Regions from separate parts of the Pseudomonas chaetocerotis genome, predicted to be linked through region 2. Evidence: riboswitches for the same ligand, from Rfam matches in the RefSeq annotation. Region 2 holds a riboswitch; the other holds the start of a gene.
The links. A riboswitch is a leader RNA that binds a small molecule or an ion and turns the genes downstream of it on or off. The one in region 2 is predicted to bind manganese.

Region 1: it holds a riboswitch for manganese, as region 2 does, so the genes downstream of both, H3221_RS20860 (sodium:calcium antiporter) here and H3221_RS06755 (TMEM165/GDT1 family protein) in region 2, are expected to answer to the same signal.

The regions. Positions count from the first base shown of each region.
Region 1 covers NZ_JACFYX020000013.1:65,813-70,320, reverse strand. Annotated here, with positions in the region: gene H3221_RS20865 (response regulator transcription factor) at 1-420, opposite strand, end outside; gene H3221_RS20860 (sodium:calcium antiporter) at 1,085-2,086, opposite strand; yybP-ykoY riboswitch at 2,137-2,293, opposite strand; partial or broken gene H3221_RS25955 (LTA synthase family protein) at 2,536-2,717, shown strand; gene H3221_RS26015 (methyl-accepting chemotaxis protein) at 3,101-4,508, shown strand, end outside.
Region 2 covers NZ_JACFYX020000003.1:112,274-116,781, forward strand. Annotated here, with positions in the region: gene H3221_RS06745 (2-hydroxyacid dehydrogenase) at 1-704, shown strand, start outside; gene H3221_RS06750 (class I SAM-dependent methyltransferase) at 829-1,824, shown strand; yybP-ykoY riboswitch at 1,862-1,982, shown strand; gene H3221_RS06755 (TMEM165/GDT1 family protein) at 2,077-2,658, shown strand; gene H3221_RS06760 (ketosteroid isomerase-related protein) at 2,765-3,208, shown strand; gene H3221_RS06765 (M48 family metallopeptidase) at 3,262-4,083, opposite strand; partial or broken gene H3221_RS06770 (methyl-accepting chemotaxis protein) at 4,278-4,508, shown strand, end outside.

The sequences.
Region 1 (4,508 bases), on a different contig from region 2:
CAAGGTGTCGAGGTCGTAGCTGAGGTCGGCGACCTGCAGTTGGCGTTTGCGGCTGCCACGGCTGCGGCGCAGGATCGCCTCGATCCGCGCCACCAACTCGGACAGCGCGAACGGTTTGATCAGGTAGTCGTCGGCGCCGGCGTTGAGGCCCTGCAGGCGGTCGTCCAGCGCATCTCGGGCGGTAAGCATGAGGATCGGCACCTCGTTGCGGCCGTCCTCGCGCAGGCGCTTGCACACCTGGTAGCCATCGATGCCGGGCAGCATGATGTCCAGCACGATCAGGTCGTAATGGCCGCTGCTGGCCAGGTGTAGTCCACTCAGGCCGTCCTGCGCGCAGTCGACGCTGAAGCCCTTGAGCTGCAGGTAGTCGAGCACGTTGGCGAGGATGTCTCGGTTGTCTTCGATGACCAGAATGCGCATCGGCGAATAGTCCCGGGGTTGACGAAGTCTTCAAACGGCTTTGACGAACGGCCCACGGCGCAGACTTCGGCTCGTTCATCCTACAAGGATCATACGATGCCTCGGCTCGGTTACGCGCAACTTCATTACCTTCGGTTATTCTGTTGGCCCGGCTGGCGATCTTCCAACTGACATGTGCGTGCTCCTGCTCCGTCAGCTGGAGGACGTCAATGTGACCCTGTTCGGCCAGTGCGGCGTCGGCATGGTCTATGACCTGAGATGCCGGGTCTACGCCGCCATCCCATGAAGCTGTAACTGTTGCTGTGCCCGGTTTGGCTGTGGCGCGGTCGCGGTTACCCGCGCATGCTGGTCGGCGTCGTTGCAGTCAGCGTGCTGGTGGTGTTCTTCACCGCTCACGCCGCTGTTGGGTACGTGCCGGCAACGGATCGTCCCGGGCGTTGCCGGCGTCGGCGGTACTCTCCTGGCTGACGCTATTCTTGGTCTTGCGTGACTGGCGCCCGCGCGCTGCTCGTGTCGCACTTGCAGCAGTTGGGGGTGCGCACCGTGAGCAACCACCGCGTTGTATCACGTGAGCGAACGGGGTTGGAGCAAGTCGCAGGCGCTGAGCGAATGCCTCAGCGATGCATCCAAATCGCATACAGCTCAGAGGCACCGCTGCCGTTGGTCAGATCAACCAGCAGGCAATCAGAAGCACGAACAGGCCATACAGGGCGCCGGTTGCGGCAAGGGTACGGCTATCCACGGCGCCACGTCGAAACAGCAGGCATAGCCAGGCAATGGCCAGCATCGTGATGATGCCGGAAGCCAGCAAGGTGCTGTCGAACAACCAAGGGGTAAAGAAAATGCCCAGCGCACTGGGCAGCGTGGCTTGAATCATCATGGCACCGGAAATGTTCGCCAGCGCGAGACGCTCCTTGCCCTGGCGTACCCAGATCAGCGCGTTCATCACCTCCGGCAGCTCGGTTGCCACCGGACTCAGTAGCAGCGCTACGAGGTGAGGAGGCCAGTTCAGCGCGCTGCCGAGCACTTCAAGTTGACTCACGAAGGTATGTGAGGCAACGCCGATCACAGCCATTGCCAGCATGACTTGCAGCAAGGCCCAGAACAGGGAAGGCTCGGCAAGATTGGGGCGAATTCGCAGGGCCTCGATGGTTTCCTCTTCGAAGGCCGTATCACTCTGGTGAATCTCACGCCAGACGTAGAGCGCATAGACCACGAGAAAGACGACACCCAGCCAGGGCTTGATCACGAAGGCCACAAGCCCCAGTGCGACCTTCAGCGCGAATACCGCGAGAAACGCCATCTGGTCGCGGCTCAAGCGTGCGTAATCGACGTGTACGGCGTAGGTGTCCCGAGCCAGACGACGGTGATTGAACAGCAACGCCAGGCCGACAACGGCGTATCCGAGCGTTGCAAGAACCAGCGGGCCACCCATGGCGGCGCCTACACCGATGTCCTTTTGTTCTGCCGTAGTGCCAAAAACCACGGCCATCAAGGTGACCGCGCTTTCCGGCAGGGCTGTGCCGAATGCGGCCAGTACCGAGCCTACGGCTGTCGCACCGAGATTCAGGCGCCTACCAACCCATTCGATGCCATTGACGAAGTACTCGCATGCCACGTAGATGGTCGCGGCCGAGAAGAAAAATATGAAAAGTGTGAGGAGCATTGAACAGAATCCGGCCGGGCGAGCGAATGAACCATTTGGCACAACACCGCGGCTCGCCCGGCAGGCAAGCGCAGTGTGGCCAAAGGTCTCGCCTGGCGCTCTACACGGATGCAGAGGCTGTACACGCCATGAGGCATGCGCCTCAAGTTTGTTGACGTGAACCCCCCGGCGCAGTGCCGGGAATAGCTACTCCCCAATGACAGGACACGCAGTGTAGCAGCGAAGTCGCTTTCTTTCCTGCATCAACGGCAATGATGCCTACAGGCGCCGTCAGCATGCATAAAGCCTGGCGGATCAGATCACCTGCCCGGGGCCAACGCTTGAGGGCCAGGGGCATTGGTGCCACCAGGACCGAAGTTGATGCTCATCACGGTATCGAGCTTGGCGCTCTGGACAGTAGTGGGCGGCATCGGCATGTCGAGCACCTCCGCATCCAGTTCGTCGATACTGGCCGTGCGCCGTTCGGAAACTACCAACGCCTGGCGCTGTTTGACGGGCAGAACCTGGCGATTCTCAGCCCGCACCAGGGCAAGAGGCGCCACGATGATGCCTGGCGCCTGGGCCGTGAGTGGCGGGTGGATGGCAGCGATCCCCCGCGGCGCAGTGTCGCGACATCACCTACTACCAAGGGGGCATTCAGGACTTAGTCGACGACTTCTGGGCGGTTGCAGTCGCGGACGCTCGACAGCCAGGCCACCAGACCACCGCGATAAGGATGTAGCACGTTACACGCTTGAGCCACTCTGTAGTCCTCGTTTTGAGGGAGGGTTTAGGCGGTGTCAGGACGTGTAGCGTACTACCAGCTGGCAGGCGCAGTGGCGCGATGGGCAATGGTGCCGGCATGCCGTGCTGGCATTCGTCACGGCAATGCACCGGTAGCCTATTTTCTTTTTTCTCATAAAGTGCACGAGCACATGGCCGATATGCGATCAGGGATTAGCGCCATCTCACTCGATTCTCTGCCAGGTATGGCTGGGGGTTCTCCGATTTTTGCGCGTAACAGGAGTTGCAAACATGTCGCTGCGTAATCTTTCTATCGCCCCACGGGCGGCGCTGGGGTTTGGGGTTGTCGCTTTGCTGGTCGTGTTGCTTGGAATCTTTTCATTGATGCAGATGGGTGAAATGCGCGAGCAGTCCGACGAAATCAACGAGAATTGGCTGCCAAGCGTCTTGGCCATTGGCGATGTGTCCAAGAATATCTTGCGGTTGCGTGCCATTACCTTGCGTTCGATGCTTAATCGCGATTCGGCCCAGGTGCAGGCCAATCTTCGACTGGTTGAGGACGTGCGCGCATCCCTTGCCAAGAGCCAGGAGGCCTATGAACAACTGATTTCCAGCACCGAGGAGCGCGGCATCTACGACGAGTTCAAGCGCTCCGAGGCGGCTTACTTGCAGGAGCAGACTCGAATCGTGGAGTCCCTACGCCAGGGTGATTTCGATACTGCCATCGAGGTGGCTGGCGGCGTGCTCAATCAACACGCCGATGCCATGATGCAGGGCCTCGGCAAACTGATCGAGATGAACCGTGTGAGCGCTGTGGCGGCAGGCGAATCTTCCAGGCAGGTGGCGGAGTCGGCACGTATCTGGGTCATCGCCATGATGGTTCTGGCGACTCTGGCTACCGTCGTGCTGGCGATGCTGTTGACGCGCAGTATCGTCGCGCCGCTGACCGAAGCTGTGCGGGTGGCCGAGGTGGTGGCATCGGGTGACCTGACCCAGACGATTCATGCTGAAGGTAGCGATGAGCCCGCGCGTTTGCTCAGCGCCCTGAAAAGCATGCAGCAGAGCCTGCGCGGCACCATCCAGAGCATCGCTGATTCGTCCAATCAGCTGGCGTCGGCATCCGAAGAACTGCATGCAGTGACCGAAGATTCGACTCGCGGCCTGCATCAGCAGAACACCGAGATCGAGCAGGCCGCTACGGCAGTCAACGAAATGACTGCTGCAGTCGAAGAGGTCGCTCGCAATGCCGTCAGCACCTCCGAGGCGTCACGTGAATCCAATGCTACGGCGCTGCAGGGGCGCGAGCAGGTACGCCAGACCGTGAGCTCGATCAGTCAGCTGGCCGATGATGTAAACGGCACTGCGGGTGAGGTCGAGAAGTTGGCCGAGCGGGTTCGTGAGATCAGCAAGGTGCTTGACGTGATCCGCTCCATCGCCGAGCAGACTAACCTGCTGGCACTCAACGCTGCCATCGAGGCAGCGCGTGCAGGTGATGCGGGGCGCGGCTTCGCTGTCGTGGCTGACGAGGTGCGCGCGCTGGCGCATCGCACTCAGCAATCCACCCAGGAGATCGAACAGATGATCGGCGCCATTCAAAGTGGTACCGATCAGGCGGTTGGTTCGATGCAGAGCAGCAACAGTCGCGCCCGTTCCACCCTTGAAGTAGCCCAGGCTGCGGGTACGGCACTGGAGCTGATCA
Region 2 (4,508 bases):
CCGCCAGTGCCCATGGCGTGACCGTCTGCAACTGCCAGGGCTATGGCACCCCGTCCGTGGCACAACACACCTTGATGCTGCTGCTGGCCCTGGCCACGCGCCTGCCCGATTACCAGCGCGACATCGCCGCAGGTCGTTGGCAGCAGGCCAGCCAGTTCTGCCTGCTCGATCACCCCATCGTCGAACTCGAAGGCAAGACGCTGGGCATGCTCGGCCATGGCGAACTGGGCGGCGCCGTCGCCCGTCTGGCCGAAGCCTTCGGCATGCGCGTGCTGCTTGGCCAACTGCCCGGCCGCCCGGCGCGCGCCGATCGCCTGCCGCTGCACGAACTGCTGCCCCAGGTCGATGCCCTGACCCTGCACTGCCCGCTCAATGAACAGACGCGCAACATGATCGGCGCCGAGGAGCTGGCACTGATGAAGCCGCGCGCCTTCCTGATCAATACCGCACGCGGCGGTCTGGTCGATGAACAGGCGTTGGCCGATGCCCTGCGCCGTGGCCATCTGGGCGGCGCGGCGACCGACGTGCTGCTGCAGGAGCCGCCGAAGGACGGCAACCCGCTGCTGGCTGCCGATATTCCCCGCCTGATCGTCACCCCGCACAGCGCCTGGGGCAGCCAGGAAGCGCGCCAGCGCATCGTCGGCCAGGTCGTGGAAAACGCCGCTGGTTTCTTCGCCGGTGCGCCGCTGCGAGTCGTCGGGTAAGCTGCGCAGCTTTTTCAGGGAGCGACGGGCCAGCGCTGCGCTTTAACAGCGGTGCCCAGATTTCGCGAGCCTAGATCGCTCCCGCCCCTCTTACTTTTCCGCATCACAGATTTCAGGAAGCACCATGGACCCGCGAAGCGAAGTTCTCCTGCGTCAGGCCGAGCTGTTCAGTGACGAGCTGTTGCTGGCAGGTCTGCCGGCTGACGACCTGCTTGGCGCCCTGCCGCAGGCACATGGCTGGAACTGGCATGCGGGCGATCAGACACTGCTCGCTGCGCGCTTTGCCGGTCGCAGCCACTTTGATACACGCATGCCGGAAGGCGACTACCGCGCCGCTGTGCTGTTCCTGCCCAAGTCACGCGAGCTGACTGACTACCTGCTGCAAGCACTGGCCTCACGCCTGGCAGGCAAAGCGCTGTACCTGGTCGGTGAAAAACGTGGCGGTATCGAACGCGCGGCGAAACAGCTGGCCGCCTATGGCAAGCCGCGCAAGCTCGACAGCGCGAGACATTGCCAACTCTGGTGCGTCGAGGTGGTACAGGCGCCAGCAGTACCGGACCTGCACGCTCTGGCGCAGAGCTATCCATTGCAGTTGGCCGACGATGCACTGGAGATCGTTACCCTGCCCGGTGTATTCGCCCATGGCCGCCTGGATCGCGGCAGCGCGCTGCTGCTCGAACACCTGGATGACCTACCGAGCGGCCACATGCTCGATTTCGGCTGCGGCGCTGGCGTGCTCGGCGCCGCGCTCAAACGACGTTACCCAGACAACGAGCTGAGCCTGCTGGATGTCGACGCCTTCGCCCTGGAAAGCAGCCGGCTGACCCTCGCGCGCAATGGCCTGTCAGCCAACCTGATCGCCGGCACGGGCATCGAATCGGCGCCCGAGGGACTCAGCGCCATCATCAGCAACCCGCCGTTCCATCAGGGCGTGCATACCGACTACCAGGCCAGCGAGAACCTGCTGAGCCAGGCGGCTCGCCACTTGGTAAAAGGTGGCGAGCTGCGCCTGGTGGCCAACAGCTTCCTCAAGTATCCCCCCCTGATTGAGCGTCATCTCGGCCCCTGCCGCACCCTGGCAGACACCGATGGATTTCGCATCTACAGCGCCAGACAGTGAATTGAGGTTGCTCCCAACGCGGCGCTTGGGCACAATTGCGCCCGTCCTAGGGGAGTAGTCTCCCGCGAGCGCCCTGCTCGCCCGGTATACGTCAACACACTTGCTCCGCAGAGCATGGCGTATACGACCCAAGGCCTTCACAAAGAGGCCTGCGGTTTGACAAGACCTATGACACGCACAACCTATACCCGGGGCGGGAAGGTCGTTCGTGTCATAAGCCGTGTTGACCCGCCCCCTGTAGGAAACCTGATGCTGGAATCGCTGTTCGTCCCCACCCTGATCGTTGCCCTCGCCGAAATCGGCGACAAGACCCAGCTACTCGCCCTGCTACTGGCCGCCCGTTTTCGCAAACCCTGGCCGATCATCTGGGGCATAGTCGTCGCCACCCTGGCCAACCACTTCGCTGCTGGCGCCGTGGGTAACTGGGTCGCTGGTTTCTTTTCCCCGGCCACCCTGAGCTGGATTCTTGCTGCCAGTTTCGTCGCCGTAGCGGCCTGGACCCTGGTACCGGACAAACTCGACGACGACGAAGAATCCGGCCTGAAGAAATACGGTCCATTCCTCACCACCCTGATCGCCTTCTTCCTCGCCGAGATGGGCGACAAGACGCAGGTCGCGACCGTGATGCTGGCCGCGCAGTACCCGCACTTCATCCTGGTGGTGGTCGGCACCACCCTGGGCATGTTGATCGCCAACGTGCCGGTGGTACTGGCGGGCAATTTCGCGGCCGAGCGCCTGCCGCTGACCCTGATCCGCCGCCTGGCCGCGTGCGCCTTCGCCGCTCTGGCAATCTATGCCGGCTACCAGGCGTTGAAGCTGAGCGGCCTGACCTGACGAATCGCCGACGTCAACAGACCGGCACTTCGGCCAATCCCAGCCCCCTCCTGCCTGATGCTAAAGTGCCACATCACTGGTTCAGGCCTGCAGTCAGGAGGGCAGCATGTCATTGGATGATCGCAAGAAGGTGGTGTGCCAGCACATCGACCTGACCTGGAACAAGGGACGCCTGGCGCTGGCTGAACAACTGCACAGCCGCGACTTTCTCTATAAAAGCTCATTCATTGGCCGACCACTTGACAGCGCCGGCTTCGTGCAGATGGTGCAGGACATCCGCCTTGCAATGCCGGACCTGCAGGTAGTGGTCGAGGAGTGCATCGCCGAGGGCTACAAGGTGGTGACCTGGAGCACACTGATCGGCACCATCCAGAAACCGGCGCTGGGCTACCCGCCCAGCGACAAGGTGCTAAGCATCTCGGCCATGGCGTTCTGGACGCTCACCCCCGGCAACGAAGTCCAGGAAATCTGCACCATGTTCGACATGGAAAGCTTCCGTGCTCAGTTGGGCCTGCAGACCCGTCCACTTGCCGAAACCGCCCTGCCCTGAAACGCAAACGGCGCGCCGTGAACCATCACGTCGCGCCGTTCCTGGGTCCAAAATTAACGCCCGGCTCTGGCCTGCTCGTACAGCGGCATCACCTTGGGGATCGCCGCCTGCAGTGCAGCGATTCGACTGCTGGACGATGGGTGAGTACTCATGAACTCGGGCGGCGCACCACCACCGGCGGCCTCCATCTTCTGCCACAGGCTGATGGCCGCATTCGGGTTGTAACCCGCACGGGCAGCCAGTTCCAGACCGATCAGGTCGGCTTCGTTCTCGTTACCCCGACTATTGGGCAGGGTCAGGCTGTACTGCACCACGGTATCGGCCAGTGCCATGCCACTCTCACCCAGTCCGAGCAAGGCACTGGCGCCCTGTTTGGCTACCTCGATACCGTAAGCCTTGGACATAGCCTCACGGCTGTGCTCACGCAGAGCATGCGCCATCTCGTGGCCCATGATCGCGGCGATCTCATCGTCAGTCAGCTTTAGCTGCTCGATGATGCCGCTGTAGAAAATGATCTTGCCGCCCGGACCGCAGTTGGCATTGAGCTCGGGGCTCTTGATCAGATTGACCTCCCACTGCCAGTTGGCCGCATCCGGACGAAAACGCGGCGCCTGCGGAATCAGGCGACCAGCGACGGTCTGCAGACGCTTGGCGTTAGCGCTGCTCTTGTCCAGCACGCCCTTGCCCGAGGCCTCGCTCAGCGTTTGCTGATAGGACTGCGCGTACATCTGATTGACTTCTTCGGCTGACAGCATGCTGAACATGTACTGCTTGCGCTCCACACCAACCGCACCACCACTGGTGGTATTGACGGCCTGACAACCCGCCAGCAGCAGAGCCACCGCCAAGCCACTCAGATATAGAACCTTGCTCATCGAGCTACCTCCTTGAATCGAGCGTCCTATGCTAGGCCGCCCAGGTAGTACGAGCAACAGCGTCACTTGCACGATGGCCGTGCGCCATCTTTGCTGAATGCAGCAGCAGCCAGATATTTCGCATCAGCCCATTAAGGTTTTTCCCTGTCACGGCCGATAGCCCGTAACAGGACACGCTGCGTTCGGGAGCTCCCATGAAGTTCAAGTCGATCCAGTTTTCCGTCGCATTCCTCGCCGGAGCCAGCGTGCTGGCCGTGGTCGTGGCATTGGTGCTCTACGCCCTGTTCGCCAGTGACCGAACCCAGAATCTGGTGCAGCAACGCACCCAGGTCCTGCTCGAGCAGGTCATCGAGCAGCGTCTTTCCTCGCTGGCGCATGCGCAAGTCAGCGAAATCCAGCGAGAACTGGAAGCGCCCCTGCAGATC